DNA from 4 places in the Streptomyces sp. ALB3 genome. Region 4 is predicted to be linked to each of the others. Evidence: riboswitches for the same ligand, from Rfam matches in the RefSeq annotation. Region 4 holds a riboswitch; each other region holds the start of a gene.
What was found. A riboswitch is a leader RNA that binds a small molecule or an ion and turns the genes downstream of it on or off. The one in region 4 is predicted to bind cobalamin.
Positions count from the first base shown of each region.

Region 1: linked by a shared signal. The riboswitch ahead of ACHFIV_RS23920 (energy-coupling factor ABC transporter permease) and the one ahead of ACHFIV_RS15010 (GHMP family kinase ATP-binding protein) in region 4 are both predicted to bind cobalamin.
Region 2: linked by a shared signal. The riboswitch ahead of ACHFIV_RS04495 (ribonucleoside-diphosphate reductase subunit alpha) and the one ahead of ACHFIV_RS15010 (GHMP family kinase ATP-binding protein) in region 4 are both predicted to bind cobalamin.
Region 3: linked by a shared signal. The riboswitch ahead of ACHFIV_RS21995 (cobalamin biosynthesis protein) and the one ahead of ACHFIV_RS15010 (GHMP family kinase ATP-binding protein) in region 4 are both predicted to bind cobalamin.

Region 1 covers NZ_JBISCE010000038.1:23,033-26,233, forward strand. Annotated here, with positions in the region: gene ACHFIV_RS23915 (catalase) at 1-1,116, opposite strand, end outside; cobalamin riboswitch at 1,562-1,744, shown strand; gene ACHFIV_RS23920 (energy-coupling factor ABC transporter permease) at 1,775-2,485, shown strand; gene ACHFIV_RS23925 (energy-coupling factor ABC transporter substrate-binding protein) at 2,482-2,934, shown strand; gene cbiQ (cobalt ECF transporter T component CbiQ) at 2,940-3,201, shown strand, end outside.
Region 2 covers NZ_JBISCE010000003.1:568,498-571,698, reverse strand. Annotated here, with positions in the region: gene mctP (monocarboxylate uptake permease MctP) at 1-742, shown strand, start outside; gene ACHFIV_RS04500 (GNAT family N-acetyltransferase) at 890-1,390, shown strand; cobalamin riboswitch at 1,443-1,566, shown strand; gene ACHFIV_RS04495 (ribonucleoside-diphosphate reductase subunit alpha) at 1,703-3,201, shown strand, end outside.
Region 3 covers NZ_JBISCE010000035.1:51,328-54,528, forward strand. Annotated here, with positions in the region: gene ACHFIV_RS21985 (anion permease) at 1-1,006, shown strand, start outside; gene ACHFIV_RS21990 (hypothetical protein) at 1,019-1,240, shown strand; cobalamin riboswitch at 1,387-1,516, shown strand; gene ACHFIV_RS21995 (cobalamin biosynthesis protein) at 1,648-2,592, shown strand; gene ACHFIV_RS22000 (cobyric acid synthase) at 2,589-3,201, shown strand, end outside.
Region 4 covers NZ_JBISCE010000026.1:657,796-660,996, reverse strand. Annotated here, with positions in the region: gene ACHFIV_RS15015 (cysteine synthase family protein) at 1-532, opposite strand, end outside; gene ACHFIV_RS15010 (GHMP family kinase ATP-binding protein) at 529-1,431, opposite strand; cobalamin riboswitch at 1,627-1,864, opposite strand; gene ACHFIV_RS15005 (ferric reductase-like transmembrane domain-containing protein) at 2,167-3,153, shown strand.

The sequences.
Region 1 (3,201 bases), on a different contig from region 4:
GTTGACCGGGAGCTGCAGGTAGTTCGGGCCCACTCGGTAGCGCTGGGTGTCGCTGTACGAGAACGTACGGCCGACCAGCATCTTGTCGTCCGAGAAGTCGAGCCCGTCGACCAGCACACCGGTTCCGAACGAGACCTGCTCGTTCTCGGCGAAGTAGTTGTCCGGGACCCGGTTGAGGACCATGCGTCCCACCGGACGCGGGGGGAAGTCCTGCTCGGGCCAGGTCTTCGTGTCGTCCAGCGGGTCGAAGTCCAGCTCGGGGTGCTCGTCGTCGGACATCATCTGGACGACGAGTTCCCATTCGGGGAAGTCACCGCGCCCGATCGCCTCGTAGAGGTCCTTCGTCGCGTGCCCCAGTTCGGTGGCCTGGACGTTCGCCGCGTCCTCCTCCGTCATGCTGGCGACGCCCTGCTTGGGCATCCAGTGGTACTTGACCAGCACGGTGTGGCCTTCGTCGTTCACCCACTTGTAGGTGTTGACCCCGAATCCCTGCATGTGCCGGTAGTCGGCCGGGATGCCGCGCGGGCTGAACAGGTTGACCAGCATGTGCATGCTCTCCGGCGTCTGCGACATGAAGTCGAAGATCCGGGCGGGCTTCTGCTCGTGGCTGACGGGGTCGGGCTTGAGCGCGTGGATGACGTCGGGGAACTTGATGGCGTCCCGGATGAAGAAGACGCCCAGATTGTTGCCGACCATGTCCCAGTTGCCGTCCTCCGTGTAGAACTTCACGGCGAACCCCCGCGGGTCACGGGCCGCCTCGGAGGAGTCCCGGCCACCGATCACGGTGGAGAAGCGAACGGCCACGTCCGTGCGCTTGCCGGCTTCCTGGAACAGCTTGGCGCGGGTGTACCGGCTGATGGGTTCGTCACCCCACTTGCCGTACGCCTCGAAGTAGCCGTACGTGGTCACTCCGCGGGCGTGCACGACGCGCTCCGGGATGCGCTCGCGGTCGAAGTGGCTGATCTTCTCCAGGAACTGGTAGTTCTCCAGGGTCGCGGGGCCGCGGGCGCCGACCGTGCGCTGGTTCTGGTTGTCGTAGACCGGATGCCCCTGCCGGTTGGTCAGTACGGGACGCTCCGCGTCCTCATCGGGCCGGCCGCTCTCGGTGTCGGTCATGGCCTGCGCTCCTTCTCCGTGGGGGTTGTGTCGACCGACTGTTCCCCCGAATAACGCTGCGGACGGGAAATACCGGCCGGTGTCCGCCATCCGCCGCGCCAAAACGATCCGACTGGCCGTCACGGGACGAACCCGCCGGGCGTGCCGGACGGCGAGGCGGCCCGGGTGCCGGCGGGCGGCTCGCGGCTCGCCGGGCGGCTGCACACCAGGCCTCCCGCCCGGTGGGCCGTACTCGTCGGGCGTCCTGTGCGGCAGCCTCCGCTCGGCCGGGGACCTCACCGGCGTACACGCCGCCGCCGGCCTTTTCCCCGTGTACCGGCTCCGGCCCCTCCTCACCGGGCCGTCGCGCCCTGCCCCGGCACCGCCCTGCCGGGGCCCGGCCTCCGGCCGCTCGGCGCATGCCGCTCCCGGCGGGTTCCCGCTTGTCATCCGCCCCCACCTGGCACTACTGTCACCACGCCTTGGTGAACGGGAAATCGGTGTGATGCCGGTGCGGCCCTCGCCACTGTGATCGGGAAGTCCGGCTCCGGCCCTCGCGGGCAGCCACTGGGTCCTTGTGACCCGGGAAGGCGGAGTTCGGGCGGTGGTACCCGTAAGCCAGGAGACCGGCCAAGGCACTTCAACCATCCACGAGGTGCTGGAGAGGGTCTGCTGCGTCATGCACATAGCCGAGGGTTTCCTGCCCCCGGCGCACGCGATCGCCTGGGGTGTCGCGTCCGCGCCGTTCGTCGTCCACGGAGTCCGGTCACTGACGCGTGAGGTGAGGGAGAATCCTGAGAGCACGCTGCTCCTGGGAGCTTCCGGGGCCTTCACGTTCGTCCTCTCGGCACTGAAGATCCCCTCGGTCACGGGGAGTTGTTCGCATCCCACCGGCACGGGGCTGGGAGCCATCCTGTTCCGCCCGCCGGTCATGGCGGTCCTGGGCACCATCACCCTGCTGTTCCAAGCACTGCTGTTGGCCCACGGCGGCCTGACGACGCTCGGCGCCAACGTCTTCTCGATGGCGGTCGTCGGCCCGTGGGCGGGATACGCGGTCTACCGGTTGCTGCGCCGGTACGAGGTACCGCTGATGGTGGCGGTCTTCTTCGGGGCGTTCGTCGCCGACCTCTCCACCTACTGCGTCACCAGTGTGCAGCTGGCGCTCGCCTTCCCGGACCCGGGCAGCGGGTTCGTCGGTGCGCTCGGCAAGTTCGGCTCCATCTTCGCGGTCACCCAGATTCCGCTCGCGGTGAGCGAAGGGCTTCTGACCGTGCTGGTCATGCGGCTCCTCGTGCAGTCCAGCAAGGGAGATCTGACCAGGCTCGGCGTCTTCCTCGCCGGCAAGCGGCCCCGGGCCGGGGCGGCCGGGACGGAGGCGGCGGCGCGATGACCAGGAACACGAAGATCAACCTGCTCCTGCTGCTCGTCGTGGCGGCGCTGGCCGTCATGCCGCTGGCCCTCGGCCTCGGCGACGACGAGAAGGAGCCGTTCGCGGGCGCCGACGCCCAGGCGGAGACAGCGATCACGGAGATCGATCCCGACTACGAGCCCTGGTTCTCCCCCCTGTACGAACCGCCGTCCGGTGAGATCGAGTCGGCGCTGTTCGCGCTTCAGGCAGCGCTCGGCGCAGGCGTCCTGGCCTACTACTTCGGCGTACGGCGCGGACGCCGTCAGGGCGAGCTGCGCGCGCTCGCACAGCAGGCCGGCACCGCCGCCGAAGCCGGTGCCGGTGCCGGTGCCGGTGCCGGTGCCGGTGCCGGTGCCGGTGCCGGTGCCGGTGCCGGTGCCGGTGCCGGTGCCGGTGCCGGTGCCGGGGAGTCCGCGGCCCGGAGGAACTGAGCCACGTGCTGCCGATCGACGCGGCGGCGCACAGCAGTCGCTGGCGCCGCCGTCACCCCGTGGACAAGGCCGTGCTCGGTCCGGGACTCACCGTCCTGGCGATCTCACTGCCGTCCTGGCCCGGCGCGGCACTCGTCCTCGTCACCGCTCTGGCCCTGCTGCTGGGGCCGGCGGGTGTGAGGGGCCGCCACCTGTGGCGGGCGTACCGGGTCCCCCTGGGTTTCTGCGCCACCGGGGCGGCCACACTCCTCGTGCAGGTCGGCGGGC
Region 2 (3,201 bases), on a different contig from region 4:
CTCGCTGATGCTGGGACTGCTGGCCCTGCTCGGGTTCATGGCGATCGCCGCCGGGATCAAGGTGGACAACGGCCAGCTCGCGATCCCCCAGCTCTTCGAGAACATGTTCCCCGACTGGTTCGCGGGTGTGGCCTTCGCCGCGATCGGAATCGGCGCCCTGGTGCCGGCCGCGATCATGTCGATCGCCGCGGCGAACCTCTTCACCCGCAACATCTACAAGGACTTCATCAAGCCCGACGCGACCCCGGCGCAGGAGACCAAGGTCTCCAAGCTGGTCTCGCTGCTGGTCAAGGTCGGCGCGCTCGCCTTCGTCCTCACCATGGACAAGACGGTCGCGATCAACTTCCAGCTGCTGGGCGGCATCTGGATCCTCCAGACGATGCCGGCCCTGGTGGGCGGACTGTTCACCCGGTGGTTCCACCGCTGGGCCCTGATAGCGGGCTGGGCGGTCGGCATGATCTACGGCACGGTGGCCGCCTACGGCGTCGCCAGCCCGACCCAGAAGCACTTCGGCGGGTCCTCCAAGGAGATCCCGGGAATCGGCGAGATCGGCTACATCGGTCTCACCGCGTTCGTGCTGAACCTCGTCGTCGTGATCGTGCTGACCTTCGTCCTCAACGCGCTGAAGGCTCCTGCCGGCGTGGACGAGACCTCCCCGTCCGACTACACGGCTGACATCGGCGACCCGGGCGTCAAGGCCGAGCTCCCGCCGGCCACGGCGGGCGCCCCCGGGGGTCACTGACCTCCCCCGCGCCCTCGCGCGTCGACATCCTCCGTCCCGGCAGGGCCCGCCCTGCCGGGACGGCGTCGTCCCCGGCGGCGGCCCGGTGCCGCCGGGCGTCCGGAACCGGGGCGCGCCCCGCCGGTCGTCTGCGGCAGACTGCCGTGCATGGACGTATCGATCAGGCCGGTCCGGCCCGCTCAGTTCGAGGCTCTGGGCGAGATCACCGCCCAGGCCTACCTCGGCGACGGGCTCCTGGACCTCGGCGCCGGGGACCCCTATCTGGATCAGCTTCGCGCCGTGGAGCGGCGGGCGGCCGAGGCCGAGGTGCTGGTCGCGCTGGACGCCGACGGCCGCTTGCTGGGCGGCGTCACCTACGTGGCTCCCGGCAGCCCGTGGGCGGACGTCGCCAGTCAGGACGAGGCGGAGTTCCGGATGCTCGCCGTCTCGCCCGAGGCCCGCGGACGGGGCGCGGGCGAGGCGCTCGTACGGGCCTGCGTCGACCGGGCGCGGGCCGCCGGAGGACTCTCCGGGCTGGTCCTCTCGACGCAGCCGGCCATGCTGGGCGCCCACAGGATCTACCGGCGCCTCGGCTTCGTACGGACCCCGGAGCGGGACTGGTGCCCGCTCCCGGACCTCCCACTCCTGACATACCGGCTGGAGCTCTGACCTACCCCGACACAACATGTGGGGGCTTCTTCAATCAGGAGCCCCCACATGTATGCTCGACCTCGCTGTCGCCGCAGGGGAATCCGGTGCGAATCCGGAACTGTCCCGCAACGGTGTGATGGGTGTGCTTCTGCGCACCCCGAAGTCCGAAGACCTGTCGACAGTGCGTCCGGCTCGACCGAACCGGACGCCGAGACGTCCGGGCCCCGCGGAGGGCCGGTGGACGCCGTGCGCCGTGCGCCCTTTCCCGGACGCCGCCGTGTCCGGCTGCCCCGCTCCCGCAGGCCCCGAGCCGAGCGAGGGATAGCCCCAGTGACCATCGCGCCAGCCGACCCGGTGTCAGCCGCGGAATCCGAAGGCCGCACGAACGACGCGCCCGGGACCGCCCTGCTGCGGACCCTGACCGGCCTCACCGCCGACCTGCCCGGCACCGACCCCGGACGTGTCGCGGCGGCCGCGCTGCGCGGCCGCAACGCCGGTTCGGACGAGGCCGAGTTGCGCTCGCTGGCCACCGAGGCCGCCGCCGGTCTGATCTCCGAGGACCCGGCCTACTCCCGGCTCGCCGCCCGGCTGCTCACCCGGGCCGTCGCGGACGAGGCCGCCGGCCAGGGCGCCGTCTCCTTCTCGTCGTCGGTCGCCGTCGGGCACCGCGAGGGCCTCATCGCGGACCGTACGGCGGAGTTCGTCGCGCTGCACTCCGCCGCCCTCGACGCACTGGTCGGCCAGGCACTCGCCGACGGTGCCGACGACCGCTTCGGCTACTTCGGGCTGCGGACCCTGTACAGCCGCTACCTGCTGCGCCACCCCCTCACCCGCCAGGTCGTCGAGACCCCGCAGCACTTCATGCTGCGCGTCGCCGCGGGGCTGGCCGAGGACACCTCGGAGCGCGCCCTGGAGGAAGTGGCAGCGCTGTACGGCCTGATGAACCGGCTCGACTACCTGCCCTCCTCCCCCACCCTGTTCAACTCCGGCACCCGCCACCCGCAGATGTCGTCCTGTTACCTGCTGGACTCACCGCTGGACGAGCTCGACTCGATCTACGACCGGTACCACCAGGTGGCACGCCTCTCCAAGCACGCGGGCGGCATCGGGCTCTCCTACTCCCGTATTCGCGCCCGGGGGTCACTCATCCGTGGCACCAACGGCCATTCCAACGGCATCGTGCCGTTCCTGAAGACGCTCGACGCCTCCGTCGCCGCGGTCAACCAGGGGGGCCGCCGCAAGGGTGCCGCGGCCGTCTACCTGGAGACCTGGCACGCGGACATCGAGGAGTTCCTGGAGCTGCGCGACAACACCGGTGAGGACCAGCGGCGTACGCACAACCTCAACCTGGCGCACTGGATCCCGGACGAGTTCATGCGCCGCGTGGAGGCGGACACGCAGTGGTCGCTGTTCTCCCCGGCGGACGCTCCCGAGCTGGTGGACCTGTGGGGCGACGCGTTCGACACCGCGTACCGGGCCGCCGAGGCCAGGGGGCTCGCCCGCAGGACACTCCCGGCCCGTGAGCTGTACGGGCGGATGATGCGGACGCTCGCCCAGACCGGCCAGGGCTGGATGACGTTCAAGGACGCCTCCAACCGCACCGCGAACCAGACCGCCGAGCCGGGCCGCGTGGTGCACTCCTCGAACCTGTGCACCGAGATCCTGGAGGTCACCGACGACGGCGAGACGGCCGTCTGCAACCTCGGGTCGGTCAACCTCGGCGCGTTCGTCACCGACGGCACCATCGACTGGGAACGGCTCGACGCCACCGTCCGCACGGCGGTGACCTTCCTCGACCGCGTGGTGGACATCAACTTCTACCCGACCGA
Region 3 (3,201 bases), on a different contig from region 4:
CTTCGCCGCGCTCGTCGGCGCGATCCTGTGGAACCTGCTGACCTGGCTGGTCGGCCTGCCCTCCAGTTCCTCCCACGCACTCTTCGGCGGCCTCATCGGCGCCGCGGTCATGTCGGCGGGGTGGTCCTCGATCGACGGCGGCACCGTCGTCACCAAGGTCCTGCTGCCCGCGATCGCCGCGCCTCTCGTCGCCGGTGTCGCCGCGCTGCTGGCCACGAAGCTGACGTACCGCCTCAACCGGAAGATCACCGACGAGGCGCAGCTGAAGTCGACCGCCAAGGGGTACCGCGCGGGCCAGATCGCCTCGGCCGGTCTCGTGTCGCTCGCCCACGGCACCAACGACGCGCAGAAGACCATGGGCATCATCACCCTGGCCCTGGTCACCGGCGGCGTCCTGGTCCCCGGCTCGAACCCGCCGGTCTGGGTCATCGCGTCCGCCGGTATCGCCATCGCGCTGGGCACCTACCTCGGCGGCTGGCGCATCATCCGCACCATGGGCAGCGGTCTCACCGACCTCCGCCCGCCGCAGGGCTTCGCCGCCCAGACGAGTGCGGCCACGGTCATCCTGGCCTCCTCGCACCTCGGCTTCTCCCTCTCCACCACGCAGTCGTGCTCGGGCGCCGTCATGGGCGCGGGTCTCGGACGCAAGGGCGGCACGGTCCGCTGGTCCACCGCCACCCGGATGTTCGTCGCGTGGGGCCTGACCCTTCCCGCCGCCGGTCTGATCGGTGCGGGCTCGGAGTTCCTGACCAAGCAGGGCCCCTGGGGCGTCGGGGTGGTCGCCGTGATCCTCGTCGCGGGATCCGCCGCCATCTGGCTGCTGTCGCGCCGCAAGCCGGTCGACCACACCAACGTGAACGCGGACACCGAGCCCGCCGGCGTCGTCACGACCGCCATCTCGGCGGTCAGCCCGCCGCCCGCCGGTACCGTCGCACCGGAACTCAAGACCACCATCCCGGCCCCGGCTCCGACGGCCGGAACCCCGGCCGACCCGGCCACGGTGTAAGGACAGATCCGTATGAACATCGACTGGGCAGCCCTCGCCTCCGTCTTCGGCGTCAGCCTCGTGGTCACCGTCGCACTGGTCGGCCTCTTCACCCTCGGCATCACGGGCCTGGCCCGGCAGGTGCCGACGGCGCAGGGGGGCGGCTCGAGCGCCCTGGTGCGCAGTGGCGCGTACCTCTGCTTCGGGCTGTGCGCGGCGGCGGTCGCGTACGGGATCTACCTGATCGTCGCCTGACCCCGCGCGGGACACGCACACCGGGCCGGACACACCTCGTGTCCGGCCCGGTGTGCGTCCGGGCACACTGAGCCTCGCAGGTCAACGGCAGGTTGACGGGCGTTCGCGGGGCATGGTGGACTGCCGGAGCCATTACGGCGACAGGAGAGGAAGCCGGTGCGAATCCGGCGCGGTCCCGCCACTGTCACCGGGGAGCAGCCTCCATACGGAAGTCACGGTCCGCCGCCGCGGACTGGAAGGCCGGAGGAACTGCGGATCCGGGGAGCCAGGAGACTCTCGTCGCCGTCACGTCGAACCAGGGCGCGGACCCTGAGTGAGGACATAACGCCATGTCTGGCTGCCCCCTGTCGGTCGTCGTACCACCTTCTTCCGCGAAGGCCCGCCGAGGCGCGACGGCCGGCTGAGCCGTGCGAGCCGACCGCATCTTCGCGTACGGCGCCGCCGCCGGTCTCATCGGCGACCTGCTGCTCGGTGATCCCCGGCGGGGCCACCCCGTCGCGGCCTTCGGGCGTGCGGCGGCGGGCGCCGAGAACCGGCTGTGGCGCGATCACCGCGGCTGGGGCGCCCTGCACACGCTCGTCTGCGCCGGTGGCGCGACGGGCGCCGCCGCGCTGGCCGCCCGTGCCGTACGCGACCGTCCCGCCGCCTCCGTGGCACTGACGGCCGCCGCCACCTGGGCCGTCGTCGGGGGCACGTCGCTGGGCCGCGAGGCCCGTGCCATCGGTGACGCCCTGGCCGCCGGGGACGTCGGGCTCGCCCGGGAGCGGCTGCCGCATCTGTGCGGCCGTGACCCGCAGGCGCTGGACGAGCGGCAGATCGCCCGCGCGGTGGTGGAGTCCGTCGCCGAGAACACCTCCGACGCCGTGGTGGGGGCCCTGGTGTGGGGGGCGCTCGGCGGTGTGCCCGGACTCGTCGGTTTCCGCGCCGTCAACACGCTCGACGCCATGGTCGGGCACAAGTCGCCCCGCTACCGGCGCTACGGCTGGGCTTCGGCCCGGCTCGACGACGTCGCCGGCTGGCCCGGGGCCCGGCTCACCGCCGTGCTCGCCGTGGCCGCCGGGGGGCGCCCGCGTGCGGCCGTCCGGGCCTGGCGGGCCGACGCGGGCAGGCATCCCAGCCCCAACGCGGGTCCGGTGGAGGCCTCGTTCGCGGGGGCGCTCGGCGTGCGTCTCGGCGGCACCCTCGCCTACGGCGGACGGGTCGAGCACCGGCCGGTGCTCAACGGGGAGGCCGGCCGGGACGTGCGGGTCACGGACATCGAACGCGCGGTGCGGCTGTCGCGCCGTGTGAGTGTGCTGGCCCTCGCCGTGTGTGCGGCGGGACGGCTGGCCATGGGACGGAGAGTCGGATGAGCGGCGGGCTGCTGGTCGCGGGAACCACGTCGGACGCGGGCAAGAGCGTCGTCACCGCGGGGATCTGCCGGTGGCTGGTGCGCCGGGGGGTGAAGGTCGCGCCGTTCAAGGCGCAGAACATGTCGCTGAACTCCTTCGTCACCCGGGAGGGCGCGGAGATCGGCCGCGCCCAGGCGATGCAGGCGCAGGCCGCCCGGGTGGAGCCGTCGGCGCTGATGAACCCGGTGCTCCTCAAGCCCGGAGGCGACCGGTCGAGCCAGGTCGTCCTGATGGGGAAGCCGGTCGGCGAGATGAGTGCGCGCGGCTACCACGGGGGGCGGCAGGAGGCTCTGCTGGGGACGGTCACGGACTGTCTGGAGCAGTTGCGGGCCACGTACGACGCCGTGATCTGCGAGGGGGCGGGGAGCCCGGCGGAGATCAACCTGCGGCGTACGGACATCGTGAACATGGGCATCGCCCGGGCGGCGCGCTTTCCCGTGCTGGTGGTCGGCGACATCGACCGGGGCGGTGTGTTCGCCTCGTTCTTCGGTACGACGGCGCTGCTCAGCCCCGAGGACCAGTCGCTGGTCGCGGGCTACCTCGTCAACAAGTTCCGGGGTGACGTGTCGC
Region 4 (3,201 bases):
CCACGATGCCGCCGGTCGACGCGCCCGACCCCACGCCGCCGACCACGGTCAGCTTCCGGCCGGGGAAGGCATCCGCCACCCGGTCGGCGACGCCGTGGTAACCCAGGTAGTGGATGTCGTCGTGGTACTGGCGCATCCAGTGGTGGCCGGGATGCTCGGCGAGGATCTCCTTCACCCGGCGCACCCGCAGTTCCTGGTCGTGTTTGAGATCGCGTGTCGGTCTCACCTGTTCCACGACGGCGCCGAGGATCTCCAACTGGGCGAGCGTGGTGACGTCGACGGTGGTGGACGCCACGATGTGGCACCGCAGGCCGTACCGGTGGCAGGCCAGCGCGAGGGCGTAGGCGTAGATACCGCTGGAGCTGTCGATCAGGGTCTGTCCGGGGCGGATCGTGCCCCGGCCGAGGAGATGACGGACGGCCTCCAGCGCCGAGTAGATCTTCATCGACTCGAAGCGGATCAGGATCACGCCGTCGGTGAGCCGGACGAGGTCGGGGACCTTGAGGGCATCGGCGATATGGGGGTGGATCATCCGTATCCTCCTTGGACGAATGAGCACTGATAGCCGAGCGAACGGAAGAAGGCGGAAAGTTCGGACTTGTGCGCGGCCCCGAGACGCCGGGGGAACAGATAGCCGATCAGGCAGCCGGTGTGGGCGACGAAGATCCCGGCCGCACCGAACCGCTCCTGCTGCGAGAAGAGTTCGTGGAAGTGCGTCTTGGGGAGCACCTGCTGTGACAGCGTCGCGCTGACCGTCGCCGCACGGGCGACGGCGGCCGGATCGCCTGAGTCGAAACCCTTGAGCAGGTCGGTCAGGCACCGCTCGTACTCCTCTCCGCGCCGTCGGTAGTGCTCCAGCAGCGAGGCGGTGACCGCGTCGGTGTCCACCGTCCCGGGCTCGGTGACGAACGCGGTGTGGAAGCCGAACGCCGTGCCCAGGCGTCTGATCACCCGGTGCCGTCCGCTGAGGTGGAGCGCGAACTCGTCGAGGAAGACGCTGTCGGCCCGCTCGATCGCGGCCAGGACGGTGAGGACCACGCCCTCGTCGTAGGGCAGGGAGAACAACTGGAACAGGCAACGCAGTGTCGCGACGATGTCCGCGGTCGAACTGGCCATCCCCACACCCACCCGGAGGTCGGAGTGCGTGCTCCAGTGCCCCGTCGGCAGGGTGAGCCGGTAGTGGTCCAGGAAGAGGCGTGCTGCCGTCGCCGACTTCTCCCCGAGACCCGACAGGCCGGGCGTGCCCGTGCCCCGGGTGAAGTGGACCCAGGAGTGGCGGTCCACGGGAAAGGACACCAGGGCGATGTCCGGGGCGCCGGCCGCCCGCAGCGGGCCCTGGTACAGCTCGCCCAGAGTGCCGTGACAGACACCGGACACGGTGGCGGGCGCCGCGGACGGCAGCGCGCGGGGGCCCCCGGCCGGAGTCAGCACGATCCGCCCCGTACGGGCCGGCGGTGCACGGCCGGACTTCCGCCGCGGACGACGTGGCTGCGCGTGGACGGCAACTCGTCCTCCTCCTGGTCCGATCCATGAAGACCGGCCGGAGAGAGGAGCGCGGCCGTGGTGCGCCGCGCGACCGTCCGTACCGCCGACCCAGTCCTCGAGGTCACCGTGCACAGCCCACGCGACGCGCGGGCGCAGTGGCAGGTCTCCGGACTCGTGGGCGTGCTCGCCGGGAACCCGGCGGGCACCTGCCGGCCGTCGCTCTCCCGGACCTCGGCCAGGCCCTGGCTGGCGACGGCTGTCGTTCCCACTCACCGTTGCGGGACAGTCCCGGATTCTCACCGGGTTCCCTCTTGCGTCGCGCCACCGGGTGTCCGGGCGTCACGGACAGGAGGCGCGAACCGACTGCGCACCCCACAGTAGAGGGCGCTCGCGGCCCTGCGACAGGGGCACACGGCCGCTTGGCCTGATGCGGTTGGTACGCGTGTGAGTGTGCGTGTGCTGCGAGTCGATTCGGGTCGCAGGAGGGAAGCCGCTGCCCTCCCGGTGCGCGTGCTGACGGCGTCCGCGGACGGAAGACCCCGCGGCAGGCGTGCTGCCTGGGGCGGTGGCCGTGCTCTGGCCGGAATAAGCCTCGGTGTCACCGGTTTCTCCAGCGACACTGGATTCTCTTACGACACACACGCACCGCCCCTCTGCGGTCGGTGCCCAGGGGGCCCAGGGATGCTGTCAGAAACGACGCCCGACGACGAAGAAGGCTCAGAGCCGGCCGGACACGACCGGCAAGCCGCCGGTCGCGTGACCCTGAGGACCGACCTGAGGGCCGTGCTGCCCGAAGCGGGTGTCGCGTTCGGTGTCACAGCGGCGGTGTTCGTCTTCCTCTACGCACGCGTGGAGTCGGGGGACTCGGCCACGGTGGCGGTCATGCCGTTCATGGCCGACGCGGGTACGTACTGGATGTACCTGCTGAGCCAGGCCTTCGGGTGGTCGGCGCTGTTGTGGGCATGGGGCACGGTCATGCTCGGCCTGCTGCTCTCGGGGCAGCGCCCCGCCTGGATACCCGGCTCCCCACAGGTCCTGGAGCGGTGGCATCGCACCACGAGTCTGACGACGATGGCGCTGATGTTCGCGCACGCGCTGATGTTCGCGGCCGAACTCGTGCGCTACGAGGCCGAACTGGCCTGGCTCGAACGCCTCTGGGTGGGTTTCGCGGACTCGTTCGTGCCGGGGTGGTACGACTCGGGAACCGGCCGGATCGCGATCCCGATCGGGCAGGGCGCCCTGTATCTCGCGGTTCCCCTCGGCCTGCTGTTCTACGTACGGCACCGCATCGGCGCCAACACCTGGCGACGGCTGCACCGGTTCGTGATCGTCGTGTACGTGCTGTCCGTGTGGCACACGCTGTTGTACGGCACGAACGTCTGGTACGGCGAGTGGCCGCGCACGGTGCTGTGGCTGCTGCAACTGCCGGTCGCCGTCCTGCTGGTGATGCGCTTGGTGCGCCCGGCCCGACGGGCCGAACGGCTGCCCGTCCCGGGGCGGCGGCGGGGAGGTTCGCTTCCGGGATGGACGCTCCGGGCCGCCGGGCGCGTCGCTGCCGTGGCCGTCGTGCTCGGGCTCGTCGCCGTGGTGGCGTCAGGCCATGACGGAGGGCGCGAGCGTCCGGCGGAGACGCCCTCGACAGCGCCGCACGCCCCGGAGGGGGAGTGAGGCGCCCGGCGACCACCGGGCCACCCGCGCCCCGACCGCGCAGCGGTC